Linked DNA regions of Nisaea sediminum. The protein of the gene in region 1 interacts with the protein of each later gene in a pairwise test. Links are inferred from orthologs where the notes say so. Each region holds a gene or a part of one and is shown on either strand. Other genes may lie near its edges.

Region 1 (10,874 bases):
ACGGCGGAGGTCACATCGGCCGTGACCTCGCCGCGGCGTGCGGCGAGCTCGGCAAGGAATGCGGTGATCATCGCGTCCAGCGCGAAAAGGCGCCGGTTGCCCGCGACGGTCCCGATGAATTTCTGGGTCAGCGCCTGGGCGCCCATCTTTTCGAGAACGGCCGTGATGCCGCGCGTCTGCTCGTCCCGGGAAAGCACCGGCGAGCGGACCAGACGCAGAAGCTCGGGGCTTTCAATCAGGGCCTGCCGCAGCGACCGAAGATCGTCCGCAACGGCGTCCAGAGCTTTCTCGCCGTCCGCCAGCTCATAGAGGGCGGACGCATATCTTCCGGCCAAGCCTGTCGTTTCGGAAGCCACCAGAGAACGCCTCTTCTTCCTGAGATTTCACCGGGTTACCGGATCCGGATCGGGCCAGATCGGTTCCAGGCGAATATTGACCAAAAATTACCCTCGTCGACGGCAGTTTCCGCCGAGCGCGGCGGTTCTCTAGCATAGTGGTTCACCCCGTGCAAGCGGTCCCTGCCCGCTTCCCGCATGGTGCATCCTCCGGGGCGGATTACCCCGGAACTCAGAGGAAACTGTAGGGGTCGATATCGACCGTGACACGAACCGCGGAGGGAATCTCCACACGCGCGAGCCAGTCTCTCAGAACTGCCTGGATGTTGATCTCGCGCCGGGTCTTCACCAGCAGCCGCCGCCGGTGCCGTCCGCGCAGCAAGGCGAGCGGCGCCGGAGCCGGTCCGAGAACGGAAACGCCCTCCAGATTCGGCGCCGCACGGCCGATCCGGCTGGCCACCATGTCGGCCTGGTTCGGATCGGCGGCGCTCACGATCAGGCCGGCAAGGCGGCCGAAGGGCGGCATGCCCTGCCGTTCCCGCGCCGATGCCTCCTCGGCAAGGAAACCGTCCCGGTCCCACTCGGCCAGTGCCTTCAGCACCGGGTTCTCCGGCTGATGGGTCTGCAACAGCACGCGGCCCGGGTGCTCCGCCCGCCCGGCCCGGCCTGCGACCTGGTGAAGCAGCTGGTAGGTCCGTTCCGCCGCGCGGAGATCGCCGCCGGCAAGGCCGAGATCGGCATCGACGACGCCGACCAAAGTCAGCTTCGGAAAATGGTAGCCCTTGGCCACGATCTGGGTGCCGAGAATGATGTCGACCTCACCCTCGTTGACGCTGCGCACGAATTCCGCCGCCGCCGCCGGGCCATTGAGCGTATCGCTGGAGACGATCTGGAAGCGGGCCTCGGGAAAGAGCGCGGCCACCTCCTCGGCCATCCGCTCCACACCAGGGCCGCTGGCGACGAAACTGTCCTCCGCCGCGCAGGACGGGCAGGCTTTCGGCAGCCGCGCGCTGTAGCCGCAATGATGGCACTGCAGCCGGCCGAGCAGCCTGTGCTCGACCAGCCAGGCGGAACAGCTCGGGCATTCCAGCCGATGCCCGCAGGCCCGGCAGAGGGTCAGCGGCGCATAGCCCCGGCGGTTCAGGAAGATCAGCGACTGCTCGCCGGCTTCAAGCGCGGCTTTCATGGCGTCGACCAGCGGCTTTGAGAGCCAGCGCCCGCGCTCCGGCTGGTGGCGGCGGAGATCGACCAGCTCGACCTTCGGAAGCGTGGCGGCGCCGTGCCGCGCGGTCAGGCGCAGATGGACGTAACGGCCCTGCTCGGCGTTGCGCAAGCTCTCCAGTGCCGGGGTCGCGGAGACCAGCACCACCGGGCAGGGCGTCAGGCTGGCCCGCACCACCGCCATGTCGCGGCCGTGATAGACCACGCCCTCCTCCTGCTTGTAGGCGGATTCATGCTCTTCATCGACGACGATCAGGCCGAGATCGGGAAAGGGCAGGAAAAGGGCGGACCGGGCCCCGACCAGCACACGGACCTTGCCTTCCGCGACCGCGCGCCAGGTATGGCGGCGGCGGCGCGGCTTCAGATCCGAGTGCCATTCCGCCGGGCGCACCCCGAAGCGTGCCTCGAAACGGTTCAGCCATTCCGAGGAGAGCGCGATTTCAGGGAGCAGCACCAGCACCTGCTTGCCGCGCCGGAGCGCCTCCGCCACTGCTTCGAAATAGACCTCGGTCTTGCCCGCGCCGGTCTCGCCGTCGAGCAGCAGGGCGGAGAAGCGTTCCGCCCTCACCGCTTCGGTCAGCGTTTCAGCGACTTCGCCCTGCTCTTCCGAGAGCGGCGTTTCCCGGTGCCGTTCGGGATCCGGATCAGGGAAGGGCGCATCGGCGGGCAGGGCCACCGAGATGAGCCCTCCACCTTCGGCGAGCCCTTTCACCACCGAGGTGCCGACGCCGGTCTCCTCCGCGATCTCCTTCGCCGTCCGCGGCGGGCCGTCCTCCAGCAGCGCGAGAACCCGTCGGCGGGCGGACGTCAGTTTGAGACCGAGCGCTTCGACAGCCCCGGGGCCGCCCGGCAGTGCCGTGTATGCCGTCACCGGTTTCGCCGGCTCGAACGCGTCGGGCACGCTGATCGCCATGCGCAGCACCGCACCCTGTGCGGAGAGCGTGTAGGAGGCGACCCAGTCGACCAGCCGGATCACCGGCTCCGGCAGCGACGGCACGGGCAGGCGGCGGAATACCGGTTTCAGCCGCTCCCGCGCGACCTGGTCGCTCTCCGGTACCTCCGGAACCTCCATGTTCCAGACCACGCCGACGGTCCGCCGATTGCCGAGCGGCACCTCGACGATGCTGCCGAGCGTCAGGTCGGACTCCGCCTCGGCGAGATAGTCGTAAGGCCCCGCGAGCGGCAGCGGGATCAGCACCTGGATGCGGCGGAGCTCATCTTGGAAGAGGTCGGACATGGAGCGGAGTGTGGCGGCGGCGCCCGTGCTCCGCAACGGCGCAGCGCACAGACGGGCGGAACCGCGGCCGGATCAGGGGGCGAAGAGACCCTCGAGCCAGGATGAGACGGCGCCGATCGCCGCGGCGTTCGGCTGCTGCGCATGGGACAGGAGCCAGACTTCCCGCTCCGCAAACGGCTCCGCATCGACCGGGTCGAACACCTGCAACCGGGAATCGCCATCGGCGATCATGGTGGGGAGAATCGAGCGTCCGATCCCGGCGGCGACCGCTTCGAGCGCGCTCTCCGCATCGCCGACCCGAAGCCCCGACACCGATTCCCCCACGCGCCGGGCCCGCCGGGCAAGCCAGCGGGCATGGGGCAGATGCGCCATGGCGGCCTCGTAGAGAATCCACGCGACGCCGCCGGTACCGGACTGAGTCTCGTAGGCCCGATAAAACAGGGTTCCGATTCGCCGCGCCTTCACGTCGCTGCCACCGGTTTCGGGCCTCGCCAGACGGAGCGCGAGGTCGGCCTCGCGGCGGGTCAGGCTGAGATCCCGATTCTCGGGTACCAGCTCAAGCGTCAGCTCCGGATGGGCAGAGAACAGCGCCCCGGAGGCCGGCGCGAGCAGGTGGTTCACCAGCATCGGCACCGCGGTCAGCCTGACGGTTCCCGCCACCGCCTTCCGCCGATCCCCGAGCAGGGATGCCGCCGCGTCCGCCTCCCGCTCCATTGCCAGCGCCCGCTCGGCGATCTCTTCTCCGAGCGGCGTAAGGGCCAGGCGTCGCTGCGAACCCCGGATCACAAGATCGATTCCCGCCGCCTCCTGAAGCTGCGCGATGCGGCGCGACACCGTCGTCTGGTCGATGCCGAGCAGGCGGGCTGCAGCCGCGACCGACCCGCCGCGCTGCACCGCCGCCAGAACCTGCAGGTCGTACCAGTTCATATTCTGCATTTTCGCAGATTAAATCTTCGAACTCCCTTGTTCAATTCTCATGAATGCAGAGTGAGGATTGCCCGGCAGAGAACCAGACAGAGGAGCCAACCATGAAATTCGCCGTTCTGTTCGAAGACGATCCCGCCGCCGACCCGGATATCCGCAAGACCCACATGCCCGCCCATCTCGCGTTTCTTGACGCCAACAAAGCACGGATCGATGCGGCCGGGCCGTTGCCGTCCTATGGCGAGAGCGCGGGCGGTCTCTGGATCGTCGAGGCGCCCGACGCGGAGGCCGTGGAGACACTCGTTCACGCCGACCCATTCTGGCCGACCGGACTTCGCAAATCCGTCCAGGTGCTGGCCTGGAAGCAGGTCTTCGCCGGAGGGCGGCGCCTGATCTGATCGGCGGTCCGCCGTCACTGTCCGTTTCTTTCGGCAATGTGAAAAGCTCCGGCAAGGGCCCGGCGTCTCTGGCACAGCACCCTTGTATGCGCTAGACTCGCCGGGTCGATTCGGTCATACGGGGCCCGGATTCACCACCTGCCGAGGATACAGGACGACATGAAATTCTTCATCGACACCGCCGACGTCGCGGAGATCAAGGATCTGGCCGCGACCGGTCTCGTGGACGGGGTCACCACCAACCCGTCGCTGATCGCGAAATCGGGCCGCCCGATCCTCGAAGTGATCAAGGAGATCTGCGGGATCGTCGACGGTCCGGTCAGCGCAGAAGTGACCGCGACGGACCATGCGACGATGCTGAAGGAAGGCCTCTTCCTCGCCAAGCTCGCCGACAATATCGCCGTGAAGGTGCCGCTCACGGTGGACGGCCTGAAGACCTGCAAGGCGCTCGCCGACGAAGGCATTCCGGTGAATGTCACGCTCTGCTTCTCGGCCGGCCAGGCCCTGCTCGCCGCCAAGGCCGGCGCCGCCTTCATCTCGCCCTTCGTCGGCCGGCTCGACGACATCGGCGTTCCGGGTATGGATCTGATCGCGGATATCGCCGACATCTACGCAAACTACGATTTCGACACCGAGATCCTGGTCGCCTCCGTGCGCGGCCCGCAGCATGTGATCGATGCGGCGAAACTGGGCGCGGACGTCGCCACCGTGCCGCCGGGCGTGTTGCGCAGCCTCTACAATCACCCGCTCACCGACAAGGGCCTCGACGCCTTCATGAAGGACTGGGCGAAGACCGGTCAGAGCATCCTCTGAGCAGGAAGGACGGGCCATGACAGGCAAGGGATCCGCGGCGGAGCCGGGCAAGAGCGTGAAGGAGGCGGCGAACCGTCCTGCCCCGACGCTCACGGCCGAACAGGTCGCGGACTACCTGTCGGCCCATCCGGACTTTCTGGTCGCCCATCCGGAGCTGATGGATATCCTGACCCCGCCCAGCCGGACCAGCGGCGAGGCGGTGGTCGACATGCAGCATTTCATGCTGGAGCGCCTGCGCTCGGAAAACCAGCGCCTGAAGGATTCGCATGCCGGTCTGATCGCGACGGCGCGCGGCAACCAGACGACGCAGAACCGGATCCACGCGGCGGTGCTGCGCATCGTCGCCGCCACCTCGTTCGACAATCTGATCCAGACCGTGACCATCGACCTGCCGGTGATGCTCGGCATCGACGTGGTGACGATCTGCATCGAGGCCGGCGACGTGCCGATCCCGAAGGCCTATGCCTCGGGCGTGCGCTCGATCCCGGCAGGGACGATCGACCGCAAACTCGGCGCCGGCAAGGACGTGATGCTGGCCGCCAACGTGGACGGCGACGAGGAGATCTTCGGCGCGGCCGCGGGGCTGGTGTCCTCCATGGCGCTCGCCCGCATCCAGGTCAGCCCGCATTCGCCGATGGGCCTGATGGCCTTCGGGACCCGGGACAGCGAGGCCTATCACCACGGGCAGGCGACCGAACTTCTGAGCTTCCTCGCCCGCACCACGGAACTGACCATCCGGCAATGGCTGAACCTGCCGGGCTAGCGGCCCCCGACCGCCCCAGAAATCTGCCGGGCGCGATCGGGGCCTGGAGACTCTGGCTGGCGAGCGAGAAGCGTGCCTCCGCCCACACCAGCGACGCCTATGAACGGGACCTCGAAAGCTTCCTCTACTTTCTGCAGGACCATCTCGGGCAGGCGCCGGAGATCGCCGATCTCGCGGCGCTGAAACCGGCCGACTTCCGCGCCTGGCTGGCGCGCCGGGCCTCCGGCGGCTACGCCAAGACCTCGACCGCCCGCGCGCTCTCCGTCGTGCGCGGTTTCTTCCGCTTTCTCGAGCGCCGGAACGTGCTCGCGAACGCCGCGATCTTCGCGATTCGCGGCCCGCGCATCCCCGCCTCGGTCCCGAAAGCACTGACGGTCACGGAAGCGGCGGAAACGCTGGAGGCGGTCGGCGAGCTCGCGTCCGAACCCTGGATCGCGGCCCGCGACGTGGCGCTGGTCTCCCTGCTCTACGGCGCCGGTCTGCGCATCGGCGAGGCGCTTGCGCTCAACCGCGGCGACATGCCGAAAGGCGACACGCTCGCCGTCACCGGCAAAGGCAACAAGCAGCGCATCGTGCCGATCCTGCCCGCAGTCCGCTCCGCCATCGAGGATTATCTCGCCCGTTGCCCCTATCGCGGCGGGCCGGAAGACCCGCTCTTCCTCGGCGCGCGCGGCAAGCGCCTTCAGGCGGGGATCGCCCAGCGCACGATGCGGCAGGCGCGCGGCTGGCTCGCCCTGCCGGAAAGCGCGACGCCACATGCGCTCCGCCATTCCTTCGCCACGCATCTGCTCGCGGGCGGCGGCGATCTCCGGGCGATCCAGGAGCTGCTCGGCCATGCCTCGCTCGCAACGACCCAACGCTATACCAGCGTCGACGCGGAACGCCTGATGGATGTGCATCGACGCGCCCATCCGCGCGACCGCTAAGGTGCCCGGAAACGCTCAGGCGGACGCCGAGTGACGGGAGCCTCTCAACCCGGGACAGCGGGAACCGGATGTTTCAGATCCGGCTCGTCATGCAGGAAAGTCAGGCTGAGCGACACGACAAGATCATCGTCATCTGGTCGCCCGGCGGCGGCGCTCAGAGACTCCGCACTCTCACGGTCGAGGGCGACCCCCAGCTCGAGCAAGCCGGCACCGAACCCCGTCAGACCCGGCCTCGGGATCTCCGCCCGAATCGTCGCAGCGACGTTGGAGAACAGGGCATGATCGACGATCCAGCCGCCGGCGCCGGTCACGAGCCTGCCGACGGATGCAATGATCCCGTGCCGGTTCTGTCGGGTGACACCTGCGATCATCAAGCGCGGCGCTCTCACGTGAATCTCCTCAGTTCCGAAAGAAGATCAGCTTCCGTTCCTCTTCCCATTCCGGCACCCAGAAAAAATGATGCAGGTCGCACATCCCGTCCTCGACGATGATGGCCAGCGGACAGGCGCCCTCGATCCCCAGCATCTCGCGCGCCTCCTCGTCGGTGAACTGCTCAAGCGACATCTTCGGCGGAGGCGTGCCAGTACCGCAGAGACCGGCCTGGTTCGCGCTGTCGAAAGGGACGACGACGGATTCGGAGACCAGCTGCCCTTCCTCCCGTGCGGCGACGACAAGAAGGAATCTCCGGCCGTCCGGATTGTCGTGACTGACATATCCCGCGACCTTGTCGGCATCGCCGTCGCAGGTCACGTCCCCGGTCAGCACCTGCCAGTCGTGGGCAGCGGCGTGCTCTCCGCCGTGAAAGCGCATCTCGCCCTTGAGCTCGGCATCGGTAACGTCCTGCGCCCGGACAGAATCCGGGGCGAACACGGCGGCGAGCGCCGCAACAAGGAATATCCGCATCCGTCCGGTCATCGCTTTTCGTCCCTGCCCGACCCTCAGTTCTTCACCGGCATGAGACGGTCGTCCCGATCCGGTTCCGCACTCCAGAAATAGCGGTGCGCGGCGCACAGCCCGTCGTCGATCCTGACCACGACTGGACACGCATCCTCTTTCCCGGTCAGCTCCCGTGCCTCCTCCGGTGTCAGCCGCTCGAGACTCAGGACCGGCGGCGGCTTTCCCTCGCCGCAGAGACCGCGATCGTGCCGCTCGTCGAAGAAGGTGACCGTCGCATCGGAGACAAGCTTGCCGTCTTGCCGCGTGACCACCGTGAAGAAGAAACTGAGACCCTCCGGATTGTCCAGATCGACATATCCGGCCACCTTGTCGGCCGCACCGTCGCAGGTGAGGTCTCCGGTCAGACGCTGCCAGTCGTAATGGAAAACGCTCTGCCCGCCCTGGAAACGCATTTCGGAGGCCAGCTCGCCGTCGGAAACGTCCTGCGCCAGCACGCCGGGCGCAACCAGCGCACCGAGGAACAGCGTCAGACAGATGACCCGCATTCTCGACCTTTCTCACTTCTCTTGCGCGCGTCCGGCCGCTCGGACATGCTCCCAACGACATGTCTCACCGGCGGTCTTCGTCTCTGACGGCGCAAGGTCGGCCGACACAATAATGAACCCGTCCGACGAGGGAAGAGCCGATGCCGGAAATCGCGCATAAAGGCTACAAGCCGACCATCTGGGAAGATCTCGCGGGCGCGCCGCATCCCTCGCTCAGTTTCCAGAATTCCTTCTGGCATTCCGTCGCCCCGGCGGGACCGGAGGCCAGGCGCCTCGAGGGCGAGGCGCGCACGGAGATCGCCGTCGTCGGCGGCGGCTTCCTCGGGCTCTCGACCGCCCTCCATCTCGCCGAGGCGGGTCACAAGGTGACGCTGCTGGAAGCGGACGAAGCCGGGTTCGGGGCCTCGGGCCGCAATACCGGTTTCGTCGTCCCCAACCTGCTGACCGGGCTCGACCCGCGCTATGCCAAAGACAAGTTCGGCGCCGAGAAGGGCGAGCTTCTGGTCCGCATGCTCGGCGAGGGCGGCGAGCTGGTCTTCGACCTGATCCGGCGCCACGGCATCGAGTGCTGGGGCAAGCAGACCGGCTGGATGCAGCCGATCCATGCCGCGAACAAGGTGGAGTGGCTGAAGGACCGGGTGCAGCAGTGGCAGGACCTCGGCCGACCGGTCCGCCTGCTCAGCCGCGAGGAGGCGATCGCGGAGACCGGCTCCGAGGCCTATCACGGCGCCTTCCTCGATCCGACCGGCGGGCACCTGAACCCGCTCGCCTTCGTCCGCGGCCTCGCCCATGCGGCGGTCCGGGCCGGCGTCACGCTCCATATCGACAGCCGGGCGACCTGGATCGAGAAGCAGGGCGCCGAGTGGCGTCTCTCGACCGATCACGGCACACTCGTCGCGGACCGGGTGCTGCTGACCACCAACAGCACCGGCGGCGGGCTCGCGCCGAAGGCGGAAGGCACGCAGTTCCCGATCACCCTCTTCCAGGTCGCGACCCAGCAGCTCGATCCGGAGCTGCGCAAGAGCGTATTGCCGAACGACCGCTGCTCGGCGGATACCCGCAAGGACCTGATCGCCTACCGCTGGACCGACGACAACCGGATCGTCACCGGCGGCCTGCTCGCCAATCCGTTCGGCTCGGTCGAGCGCGGGCGCACGCACCATCTCGGGCGGCTGCAGGCATTGCTGCCGCAATTGCCGGACCTCCGGGCAGACTTCGCCTGGCAGGGCCGACTCGCCGCCGCGCGAGACTACATGCCCCGGCTGATGCGGCTCGGCGACGGCGCCTTCTCGGCCATCGCCTGCAACGGCCGCGGCATCGCCATGACCACGGCGCTCGGCCGCAAGCTCGCGCTCTGGCTAGACGGCGGCTCGAACGAGGAACTGCCTCTGCCGATCACCGACCCCGACCCGGTGGCGCTGCCAAGCCTCGCACCGCTCGCCTTCTCGCTCTGGCTGCCCTTCAGCCGGCGCCAGGATGCGAAGGATCTGAGGGGTTCCTGATCTTTACCGTCGTCATTCCCGCGCACGCGGGAACCCAGGGATCGTAGAACCGGGCCCGCCTTCCCTGGGTCCCCATTGGCATGGGGATGACGACCATTTGTGAGTGAATGGGCAAACAAAAACCGCGGCCCGAGGGCCGCGGCTTCTGTTTCGATCTCGAAACTTCCGATCAGATATGGATCGCGGCCTTGCCGACCGCGAGACCGGCTTCCTTGACCGCTTCGGACAGGGTCGGGTGGCCGTGGCAGATCCGGCCGATATCCTCGGCCGAGCCGCCGAAGGCCATGACCGCGGCGATCTCATGAATCAGGTTGCCGGCTTCCGGGCCCATGATGTGGGCGCCGAGCACCGCGTCGGTCTTCTTGTCGGCGAGGACCTTCACGAAGCCCTCGGTCATGCCGACGGACTTGGCGCGGGCGTTGGCGGAGAAGGGGAAGGACCCCGCATTGTATTCGACGCCCGCTTCCTTCAGCTGCTCCTCGGTCTTGCCGATGCTCGCCACTTCCGGCCAGGTGTAGACGATGCCCGGAACGAGGTTGTAGTCCACGTGACCGGACTGGCCCGCCATGGTCTCGACCGCGGCCACGCCGTCTTCCTCGGCCTTGTGCGCCAGCATCGGACCCTTGATCACGTCGCCGATGGCGAAGATACCCTCGACATTGGTCTCGAAGTCGGCATCGACATCGATGAAGCCGCGTCCGTCCATCTTCACGCCGACCTTGTCGAGGCCGAGGCCCGCGGTGAAGGGGCGGCGGCCGATGGCGACCAGCACGACGTCTGCCTCGATGGTCTCCTTATCGCCGCCCTTGGCGGGCTCGGCGGTCAGGCTGACGCCGGTCTTGGTCTTCTTGGACGCGGTCACCTTGGTGCCGAGCTTGAACTCGATGCCCTGCTTCTGCAGCACGCGCTGGAATTTCTTGGCGACCTCGCCGTCCATGCCCGGGACGATCCGGTCGAGGAACTCGACCACCGTGACCCTGGCGCCAAGACGGGACCAGACCGAGGCCATCTCGAGGCCGATCACGCCGCCGCCGATGACGACCATGTGACCCGGAACCTTGGCGATCTCGAGCGCGCCGGTGGAGGTGACGATCTTCTTCTCGTCGATCTCGAGGCCCGGCAGCGGGGTCGGCTCGGAACCGGTGGCGATCAGGACGCGCTCGGTCTTGAGCACTTCCTTCTTGCCCTTATCCGGGGTGACCTCGACCTCGGTCGCGGACTTCACCACCGCGGTGCCGGTCTTCCAGTCGATCTTGTTCTTCTTGAACAGGAACGCGACGCCGCCGGTCAGCCCTTCGACCACGCTCGCCTTG
Region 2 (10,650 bases), on another replicon or contig:
CTGTTCACCCTCTATGCCTTCAACCACGAGGTTGCGAAGACCCGGGAGAACGTCAGCGAGAACATGATCGGGGCGATCCGCCTGCAATGGTGGCGCGAAAGCATCGAGGGCATCTATGCCGGATCGCCGCGCCAGCATGAAGTTGTTCTCCCGCTTTCGGATTTGATTACCGCACACGACCTGCCTCGAGACGCGTTCGATGCCCTGATCGATGCCCGGGAACGGGACCTCGAAGACAGGCCGATGGCCGATCTCGCGGAGGCCGAACGCTATCTCCGGGCCACGACAGAGCCGCTGGTCCGGTTGAGTGCTGCCATTCTCGATCCGGCGGCAACGGTCGATCGGGACGGGCTTGCCGATATCGCCGCAGGACACGCCTTCATCGGCAAGCTGCGTGCGACGGCGCATCTGGAAGCGCTGCGACGACCGTTCTTTCCGCGGGCGCTGCTGGAGAAGCATCACGGCATTCCGCGGAACTTCTCCGAACTGAAGGCGGATGAGGGTGCACGCGTGGCTGTTCGGGAAATGGCGGAACACGCCGAAACCCTGACGGCACAGGGCCTCTCGAAGGCTGGAAGAGCGAGGTCGCTCGCACCGCTGCTGCTCCCCGCTCGCCAGACCAGATCCCGGACAAAGGCGTTGAGACGGTCCGGTTACAATCCGTTCGACCAGTCCTTTGCGTCGCCCGATCCTTTAGACGTCTGGCGCTTCTGGCTCGCCAGACTCACGCGGCGATACTGATCTATTCGGCTGCTATCCGCGCACCCGCGATCCAGCCGTCGAGGTCGCGCAATGCGCGGCCGGCCATTGCCGCCTTGCGGTCGCGGCCTTTCAGCTTCCTGCGTTTGCCGTTCGCCGTGATCTCCGGCTCGACCGGCGGGAAGAGGCCGAAATTGACGTTCATCGGCTGGAAGGTTTCCGCATCCGCGTCGCCGGTGATGTGCGCGAGGAGGGCGCCGAGCGCCGTGGTCCGTGGCGGCAGGGAAATCTCCCGGCCGAGCCTTTCGGCCGCCGCGAAGCGGCCTGCCAGAAGGCCGATGGCGGAACTTTCAACATAGCCCTCGACCCCGGTGATCTGGCCGGCGAACCGCAGGCGTGGCAGGGCCTTCATGCGCAATGTGCCGTCTAGAAGGGTCGGGGAGTTGATGAAGGTGTTGCGATGGATGCCGCCGAGACGGGCGAATTCCGCCTTTTCGAGGCCGGGAATGGTGCGGAAGACCTCAACCTGCGCGCCGTAGCGCATCTTGGTCTGGAAGCCGACGATGTTGTAGAGCGTGCCGAGCGCATTGTCCTGACGGAGCTGCACAACGGCATGGGCGCGCGTGCCGGTGCGCGGATTGGTGAGGCCGACCGGCTTCATCGGTCCGAAGCGCAGGGTCTCGCGGCCGCGCTCCGCCATCACCTCGATGGGCATGCAGCCGTCGAAATAGGGAGTGTCCTTTTCCCACTCCCGGAATTCCATTTTCTCCGCGGCGAGCAGCGCATCGATGAAAGCCTCGTACTGGGCCTCGTCCATCGGGCAGTTGATGTAGTCCTTGCCGTCACCACCTGGGCCGACCTTGTCGTAGCGCGACTGGAACCAGGCAATGTCGAAATCGATGCTTTCCTTGTGCACGATCGGAGCGATCGCATCGAAGAAGGCGAGAGACTCCTGACCGCTGAGCTTCGCGACCGCTTCCGAGAGGCCCGGCGAGGTGAGGGGACCCGTCGCGACGATGACGGAGTCCCATTCTTCGGGCGGCAGGCCGGCGATTTCGCCGCGCTCTACGGTGACGAGCGGGTGATCGGTCAGGGCTTTTTCGACGGCCTGGGAGAAATGATCCCGGTCGACGGCGAGAGCCGAGCCGGCCGGAACCTTGTGCTCGTCGGCGGCGCTGAGGATCACGGAGCCGAGCCGGCGCATTTCCGCGTGCAGCACGCCGACGGCATTGCCCTCGGCATCGTCGGACCGGAAGGAGTTCGAGCAGACAAGTTCAGCCAGACCGCTTGTCTGATGCGCCTCGGTCTTCCGCTCGGGGCGCATCTCGTGCAGGACGACGGGAACTCCGGCCGTCGCCAGCTGCCAGGCCGCTTCGGAACCGGCAAGGCCGCCGCCAATGACGTGAACCGGGGAAATCTCGCTCATAGGGCTTCCATTTTCGCATTTTGCGCCAATTGGCGAAGAGATAGACCCTCTGGCGGGGAAACTCAACGCACGCTCATTCCTTGCCTGGGCGTTAACCAGTTTTTCAGCTGTTCTCGCGAAACTGATCGGGAGAGCGGGTCCACAGGCAAACGCGTTATATTTATCCGATGAGCGACACCGGTTACTTCGAGAGCTTTGACCGTCAGAAGCTCGATCCGACCGACAAGGACGGATTCAAGTCTGCGATGGTCAACTTCTGCCGCAACAACAAGGTCGCGGCCGAAGCCCTCATGGCCGGGAATGTCGAGATGCTCGGCCTCGAGAACCTGAAGGAAAAATTCGGCCCCAACTGGACCAAGGTCCGCGGCAGGGTGCATCTCCTGACCGAAACCATCATCAAGAAGGTCATCACCCCGCACGACATTTATGTGCTCGCAAATGCGGAGCAGTTCATCGTCCTCTTCGGAAAGGACGACCGAAAGACGGCGTCACTGAAGGCACAGCAGATCGCCAAGGAGGTCAACAGACGCCTGCACGGAACCGGAACGGAAGCCGGATTCGAGGGCGTCGTGGTCAAATCCATGGTCTTCGAACTGCCGCAAGACGCCCCGGAAAAGCTCACCGGGGTCAAGGAACTGGCCCAGACGGTCGAAGAGGCCCGGGAGCAGAGGCAGGCGGAGGAGACTGAAGCCTTCGAGAAGGCGAAGGAGAGCATTCGCCTGCATTACTGGCCGATCACCAATATCCGCAAGCGACTGGTTTCCATGTACCGCTCCGAACTCATGGTGCCGGAGGGCATGATGCCGGAGGACGGCAGCGAGACCGGGGCGCTCGAATGCGCGATGGATATCGCGACGATTCAACTGACGCGGGCCGCAATGGAGGAGAAACCACGGGCCAAGCCGTTCCTGCTGATGCCCGTTCACATGGAAACGATCACCAACAAGCGGTTCCGGGAAGCCATTCTGGTGGAGCTGAAACTTCTGCCGGACTGGGCCGAGCGCCGCTTGCTGCTTTATGTCACCGGGATTAACGACGATGTGCCGCAGACAGTCGTACACAACAGTTTCACCTATCTTGCACCCTTCTGCGCCGGCTTCGTCGGCGGCTTTTCTCGCAAGTTCAAACGTGCGGATCAATTGCAGGGAGCGGGCATGATCGGCACCGCCTGCACCGCTGGAGATGCGAAGGAAATCACGCCGGACCTTGTCGAGGAATTGAGCAATTTCGTCGTGAACAACCATGGCGGCCGCAACAGGACGTTCTTTTTCGGCGCACCGGATCTCGACACCGCGACCTCGGCGCGCAAGGTCCATTACGATTATGTCGACGGACCGGGCGTTGCGCCCGCCCTCGGCAGTTTCGGCCCGGTCTTCAGCGTCGCCTAGGCCGTCCTTTTCGCGCGCGCCGCATCAAGATAAGGCGCCAGATATTTGCCGGTATAGCTTCCGGCCGTCCCCGCGACATCCTCCGGTGTGCCTTCCGCCACGATCTTGCCGCCGCCCGAGCCGCCCTCGGGCCCGAGATCGACAATCCAGTCCGCTGTCTTGATGACTTCGAGATTGTGCTCGATGACGATCACGGTATTGCCCTGATCGACCAGCGCCTGCAGGACTTCCAGAAGCTTGCGGACATCCTCGAAATGCAGGCCCGTCGTCGGCTCGTCGAGGATATAGAGCGTCTTGCCGGTTGCCCGCCGGGAGAGTTCCTTGGACAGCTTCACGCGTTGCGCCTCGCCGCCGGAGAGCGTGGTCGCCGCCTGGCCGATCTGGATGTAACCGAGGCCGACCCGTTCCAGGGTCTCCAGCTTGTCGCGGATGGACGGCACAGCCTTGAAGAACTCGGCGCCTTCCTCGACCGTCAGCTCCAGCACCTCGGCGATGGACTTGTCCTTATAGGTGATTTCGAGCGTCTCGCGGTTGTAGCGCTTGCCCTTGCAGACGTCGCACTGGACATAAACGTCCGGGAGAAAATGCATCTCGATCTTGATCACGCCGTCGCCCTGGCAGGCCTCGCAGCGCCCGCCCTTGACGTTGAAGGAGAACCGGCCGGCCTTGTAGCCGCGGGTCTTGGCTTCCGGCAGGCCTGCGAACCAGTCCCGGATCGGGGTGAAGGCGCCGGTATAGGTCGCCGGGTTGGAGCGCGGCGTGCGGCCGATCGGCGACTGGTCGATATCGACCACTTTGTCGAGGAACTCGAGCCCCTCGATGCTGTCGAACGGTCCCGGATGTTCCCTCGCGCCATGCAGCTTCTTGGCGATGGCCTTCCAGAGTGTCTCGATGATCAGCGAGGACTTGCCGCCGCCGGAGACGCCGGTGACGCAGGTGAGGGTGCCGAGCGGCAGGGAGACGGTGACATCGTCGAGATTGTTCGCCGTGGCGCCGCGGAGCGTGATGTGTTTGCCTTTCTTCGCCTTGCGCCTTTCGGCCGGGATCGGTACCTGGCGGAAGCCGGTCAGGTACTGGCCGGTCAGGCTCTGCGGCGCACGCATGATCTCCTCAGGCGTGCCGGAGGCGACCACGGTGCCGCCATGGACTCCGGCGCCCGGTCCCATGTCGACGACATAATCGGCGGACCGGATCGCGTCCTCGTCATGCTCGACCACGAGCACGGTATTGCCCAGGTCGCGTAGCCGAACAAGGGTCGCCAGCAGCCGGTCGTTGTCGCGCTGGTGCAGACCTATGGAAGGCTCGTCCAGCACATAGAGCACGCCGGTCAGGCCGGAGCCGATCTGCGAGGCGAGGCGGATGCGCTGGCTCTCGCCGCCGGAAAGGGTGCCGGAGGCGCGGGACATGGTCAGGTAGTCGAGCCCGACATTGTTCAGGAAGCCGAGCCGCTCGTTGATTTCCTTCAGGATCCGTTCGGCGATCTCCGCCTGCTTGCCGGTCAGGTTTTCGGTCAGGGCGGTGAACCATTTCACCGCTTCGGAGATCGACATCTCCGTGACCTCGGAGATGTTGAGCCCGGCGATCTTCACCGCCAGCGCTTCCGGCTTCAGGCGCTGCCCGAGACAGGCCTCGCACGGGGCGACGGATTGGTATTTGGAAAGCTCCTCGCGGCTCCAGGCGGATTCGGTCTCCCGGAAGCGCCGCTCCATGTTCGTCACGACGCCTTCGAAGGGCTTGTTGGTCTGGTAGCTCCGGAGCCCGTCGTCAAAGGTCATGACGACGCGCTCGCTGCCGGTGCCGTAAAGCAGGGCCTTCTGCGCCGCTTCCGGCAGATCCTCGAAGGCGGTGTCGAGCGAGATGCCGAGATGCTTCGCCAGGCTCTCCAGGGACTGCATGTAATATTTTGAGGAGGAATTGGCCCAGGGCGCGATCGCTCCCTTGCGCAGGCTCTTCGATGCCTCCGGGACGATCAGATCCGGGTCGAAATACATGCTGCTGCCGAGGCCGTCGCAGCTCGGGCAGGCGCCAAACGGATTGTTGAAGGAGAACAGCCGCGGCTCGATCTCGTCGATGGTGAAGCCGGAGACCGGGCAGGCGAACTTGGCCGAGAAGGTTGTCCGTTCGCCGCTCGTCGCATCCTCGGCGATCAGCAGCCCGTCAGAGAGATCGAGCGCGGTCTCGACCGAATCCGCGAGACGCGTCGCGATGCCCTCGCGCACAACCAGCCGGTCGACCACGACCTCGATATCGTGCTTCAGCTTCTTGTTGAGGGCCGGCACCTCGTCGATCTCGTACATCTCGCCGTCGACCTTGAGGCGCTGGAAGCCCTGCTTGCGCAGTTCCGCCATTTCCTTGCGGTACTCGCCCTTGCGGCCGCGGACGATCGGCGCCAGCAGATAGAGCCGTGTGCCGTCCTCCATCTCCAGGATCCGGTCGACCATCTGGCTCACCGTCTGGCTCTCGATCGGAAGACCGGTCGCGGGCGAGTAGGGGATCCCGATCCGGGCATAGAGCAGACGGAGATAGTCGTAGACCTCGGTCACGGTGCCTACCGTGGAGCGCGGGTTGCGCGAGGTGGTCTTTTGCTCGATCGAGATCGCCGGCGAGAGGCCCTCGATCAGATCGACGTCCGGCTTCTGCATCAGCTCCAGGAACTGGCGCGCATAGGCCGAGAGGCTTTCCACGTAGCGGCGCTGGCCCTCGGCATAGATCGTGTCGAAGGCGAGCGAGGATTTGCCGGAGCCGCTGAGCCCCGTCAGGACCGTCAGGGAGTTTCTCGGGATCGCGACATCGACGCTCTTCAGGTTATGCTCGCGCGCACCCTGGACGCGGATATCCTTCGGTTCGGAAGAGGCTGACATCGGCGGGGATCCCGAGTAAGAACGAAACAGAAACATTTATAAGCGGCATGGCGCGGCTTTGCCACCCGGTTTTTGCGGGTGCAGCAAATCCGGGACATGCCGCCGGATGGAGGCATCGCGACTGGATTAGCGCCTCCGGATATGGGACAGTCCGGCAACAAATTGCAGACTGGCAAATTCGCAGAGTGGAAATAGAACCATGGCAGGCAGCGTCAACAAGGTCATTCTCGTCGGCAATCTCGGACGCGATCCGGATATTCGCACGATGCAGGACGGAAACAAGGTTGTGAACCTTTCCGTCGCGACCTCGGAAAGCTGGCGTGACCGCAACAGCGGCGAGCGCAAGGAGCGCACCGAATGGCACCGGGTCGTGATCTTCAACGAGAACCTGGCGAAGGTGGCCGAGCAGTTCCTGCGCAAGGGGTCGAAGGTCTATGTCGAGGGCCAGCTCCAGACCCGCAAATGGACCGACCAGTCGGGCCAGGAGAAATACAGCACCGAAGTCGTTCTCCAGCGCTTCCGCGGCGAGCTCCAGATGCTCGACGGACGCGGTGAGGGCGGCGGCGGCGGCCAGGGCGGCGGTTATGGCGGGGACGACGGCTACAACCAGGGCGGCGGTTATGGCGGCGGCTCCGGTGGTGGATATGGCGGCGGCGGCGGCGGTCAGCCCCCGGTCGGCGGCCCGGGCGATCTCGACGACGAAATCCCGTTCTAGGGACGGCGTCGCGACAGGCTCTGGACCGGGAGCAGGGCGATGGATGAGTTTTTCAGATCCAACGAGCGGAAATGGAACGAACTGGCCGAGGTCAATTACAGCTCGGCCAGCAGCGACTACGGTGTCGACGCGTTCCTGAACGGTCCCGAGGGCGCGCGAGACCTGCACAGGACGGAGCTGGAGGAACTCGGCTCCGTCGAAGGGCTCGACATCCTGCATCTGCAATGTCATTTCGGCATGGACACGCTTCTGCTCGCCCGCAAGGGCGCGAAAAGCGTGACCGGTCTCGACTTTTCTCCCGTGGCCATCCGGCAGGCCCGGGACCTCGCGGAAAAAACGGGGATCGAAGCCCGCTTCGTCGAAGGCAATCTCTACGACACGCCGCAGCTCATCGACGGGACCTACGATCTGGTTTACGTCACCTGGGGCACGATTTGCTGGCTGCCGGATATCGAGGGCTGGGCACGGGTGGTTGCGCATTTCCTCAAGCCGGGCGGCCGATTCTATTTCCTGGATGCGCATCCGGTGCTGATGAGCTTCGACGATCTCGCGCCGAAACCGCACGCGCCGGTCTACGATTACTTTCATAAACCGGAGCCGATCGCCTTCGACGGAACGGAGGCCTATGCCGACGAATCCGCGGTTTTGCAGACCAAACGAAGCTATGAATGGACCCATCCCGTCGGCGAGGTCGTAACCGCGCTGATCGACGCCGGACTGGCCATCGAATACCTGCATGAGTTTGACACGGTTGCCTGGAAGGCGCTGGCATTCATGGAGCCTTGCGAGGGCGGATTGTACCGTTTGCCGGAAGGAATGCCCCGGCTTCCGTTGAGCTATTCAATATCGGCTCGTAAGGCTCTGTAATCGCTTGATTAATCGGGCCGAAAAAATCGCTGTAAAGATTGTCCGAAGATGACGGTTCTGTTATAAAAACAGGGTCTTCCTGAGGTCCCGGCGGAGGGTCGACGATCATATGGCCGCTACCGCCTGCACAGGGACGTAACCAACCGGAAAAAGCGTGAATTGAGCTCGTCCGAATCCTCCTCTTTCGACATTTCGCCTGTCTCCATCGAAGACGAAATGAAGCGCTCCTATCTCGATTACGCAATGAGCGTGATCGTGTCCCGAGCGCTGCCCGATGTCCGCGACGGCCTGAAGCCGGTGCACCGCCGTATCCTCTACGCGATGAAGGAAGGCGGCTACGACTGGTCCAAGCCCTACCGCAAGTCGGCGAACATCGTCGGTGCCGTCATGGGGCAGTATCACCCGCACGGCGACAGCGCGATCTACGACGCCATGGTCCGCATGGCGCAGGAATTCTCCATGCGCCTACCGCTGGTCGACGGGCAGGGTAACTTCGGCTCGATGGACGGCGATCCGCCGGCGGCCATGCGATATACCGAGGCGCGTCTCGCCAAGGCGGCGGAAGGCCTGCTCCGGGACATCGACAAGGACACGGTTGACTACGTCGCGAACTACGATGAAACCACACAGGAACCCAGCGTTCTTCCGGCGGAATACCCGAACCTGCTGGTCAACGGCGCCGGCGGCATCGCTGTCGGCATGGCGACCAACATCCCGCCGCACAATCTCGGCGAGGTGATCGACGCCTGCTGCGCCTATGTCGACAATCCGGGCATCACCATCGACGAGCTGATCGAGATCGTCCCGGGCCCGGATTTTCCGACCGGCGCCATGATTCTCGGCAAGAACGGGATCCACTCCGCCTATCATACCGGCCGCGGCTCGGTCATGATGCGGGCCAAGGCGGACATCCAGGAAATCCGCAAGGACCGCAACGCGATCGTGGTCAGCGAGATCCCCTACCAGGTGAATAAGTCCCGCCTGATGGAGCGGATCGGCGAACTTGTGCGGGAAAAAACCGTCGAGGGCATCGCCGAGCTGCGCGACGAGAGCGATCGCGACGGCGTGCGCGTCGTTGTCGAGCTGAAGCGCGACGCGGTTCCGGACGTGGTCTTGAACCAGCTCTACAAATTTACCCCGCTGCAGACCAGTTTCGGCGTCAACATGCTGGCGCTGAACGGCGGCAAGCCGGAACAGATGAACCTTCGCGACATCATCGTCGCCTTCATCGCCTTCCGCGAGGTCGTCATCACCCGGCGCACCAGGTTCCTGCTGCGCAAGGCCCGCGACCGGGCGCATGTCTTGGCGGGTCTGCTCGTCGCGGTGAACAATATCGACGAGGTGATCCGGGTAATCCGGGCCTCACGCGATGCCGCCGACGCCCGCGAACAGCTGATGGGCCGGGACTGGCCGGCCGAGGATGTCGAGGAATTCATCAGCATCATCGACGATCCGGGACACAAGGTCGTCGACGGCAAATACCGTCTCTCCGATGCCCAGGTCCGCGCCATTCTGGAACTGCGTCTGCAGCGCCTGACCGGCATGGAGCGCGAGAAGCTGATCGAGGAGACCAAGGAACTCGCGGCAAAGATCGCCGAGTACCTCGAGATCCTGCAGTCACGTCCGCGGATGATGGAAGTGCTGCGCGCGGAACTGGTCGCGGCCAAGGAAGCCTATGCCACGCCACGCCGGACCGAGCTCGTCGATGCCGAGTTCGAGCACGATATGGAGGACCTGATCCAGCGCGAGGACATGGTCGTGACGGTCAGTCACAACGGCTATATCAAGCGCGTGCCGCTCTCGACCTACCGGGCGCAGAAGCGCGGCGGTAAGGGCCGCTCAGGCATGTCGACGCGCGATGAGGACTTCGTGAGCCGGCTGTTCGTCGCCAACACCCATACGCCGATCCTGTTCTTCACCTCGCGCGGCATGGTCTATCAGATGAAGACCTACCGTTTGCCGATCGGCACGCCGCAGTCGCGCGGCAAGGCGCTGGTGAACCTGCTGCCGCTGGAGCAGGGGGAATGGATCCAGACTATCATGCCGCTGCCGGCCGAGGAGGATGATTGGGAGAACATGCATGTCATGTTTGCCACCTCCGCCGGTACGGTGCGCCGCAACGCGCTCTCCGATTTCACCAATATTAAGCGCAACGGCAAGATCGCCATGCGGCTTGATGAAAACGATCGGCTGATCAATGTGCAGCCCTGCATGGAGGCGGACGACGTCTTCCTCACCACGCGGGACGGCAAGGCGATTCGCTTCCGCGCGACCGACGTGCGGCTGTTCCGCGGCCGCGATTCGCTCGGTGTTCGCGGCATCAGGCTGGCAAAGGGCGACGAGGTCGTCTCGATGTCGATCCTGCATCACGTCGATTACCAGGACGTGCCGGGCTCGGATGTACTCGAACGCGATCTCTACCTGAAGCTCGCCGGCCAGATGCGCCGGGCCACGGGCGAGGGCGAGGAGGAGGTCGAGGCTCCGTCCGGCGATATCTCGCAGGAGCGCTTCATCCAGCTCAGCGCAGAGGAGGAATTCATCCTGACGGTGACCGAGAGCGGTCTCGGCAAGCGTACCTCCGCGCACGAATACCGGATTACCAATCGCGGCGGTCAGGGGATCGCCAACATGGAACTGACCAAGCGCAGCGGCGGGGTCGTGGCCGCCTTCCCGGTGGCCGACACCGATCAGATC

The links.
Region 2: the proteins of IG122_RS15820 (region 1) and ssb interact in binary tests that used the Escherichia coli proteins (3 or more experiments, as listed by UniProt). The link is inferred for Nisaea sediminum from one-to-one orthologs.

The regions. Positions count from the first base shown.
Region 1 is NZ_JACZCQ010000006.1:786,508-797,381, reverse strand. The notes cover bases 181-3,170. They hold IG122_RS15820 (primosomal protein N'), read right to left. Parts: upstream 2,794-3,170; coding sequence 568-2,793; downstream 181-567. Other genes in these bases: IG122_RS15815 (LysR family transcriptional regulator), read right to left, coding at 2,866-3,170; IG122_RS15825 (F0F1 ATP synthase subunit delta), read right to left, coding at 181-356. In the rest of the region: more of IG122_RS15825, read right to left, coding at 1-180; more of IG122_RS15815, read right to left, coding at 3,171-3,729; IG122_RS15810 (YciI family protein), read left to right, coding at 3,822-4,115; fsa (fructose-6-phosphate aldolase), read left to right, coding at 4,275-4,928; IG122_RS15800 (DUF484 family protein), read left to right, coding at 4,945-5,691; IG122_RS15795 (tyrosine recombinase XerC), read left to right, coding at 5,670-6,617; IG122_RS15790 (hypothetical protein), read right to left, coding at 6,662-7,006; IG122_RS15785 (hypothetical protein), read right to left, coding at 7,017-7,532; IG122_RS15780 (hypothetical protein), read right to left, coding at 7,556-8,059; IG122_RS15775 (NAD(P)/FAD-dependent oxidoreductase), read left to right, coding at 8,200-9,561; lpdA (dihydrolipoyl dehydrogenase), read right to left, coding at 9,731-10,874.
Region 2 is NZ_JACZCQ010000002.1:118,847-129,496, reverse strand. What follows is about bases 5,566-8,331. They hold ssb (single-stranded DNA-binding protein), read left to right. Parts: upstream 5,566-6,573; coding sequence 6,574-7,089; downstream 7,090-8,331. Other genes in these bases: gyrA (DNA gyrase subunit A), read left to right, coding at 8,116-8,331; IG122_RS04060 (class I SAM-dependent methyltransferase), read left to right, coding at 7,129-7,956; uvrA (excinuclease ABC subunit UvrA), read right to left, coding at 5,566-6,374. In the rest of the region: IG122_RS04085 (phytoene/squalene synthase family protein), read left to right, coding at 1-741; methylenetetrahydrofolate--tRNA-(uracil(54)-C(5))-methyltransferase (FADH(2)-oxidizing) TrmFO, read right to left, coding at 743-2,125; IG122_RS04075 (hypothetical protein), read left to right, coding at 2,293-3,513; more of uvrA, read right to left, coding at 3,510-5,565; more of gyrA, read left to right, coding at 8,332-10,650. UniProt on the Escherichia coli protein: Plays an important role in DNA replication, recombination and repair. Binds to ssDNA and to an array of partner proteins to recruit them to their sites of action during DNA metabolism. Acts as a sliding platform that migrates on DNA via reptation.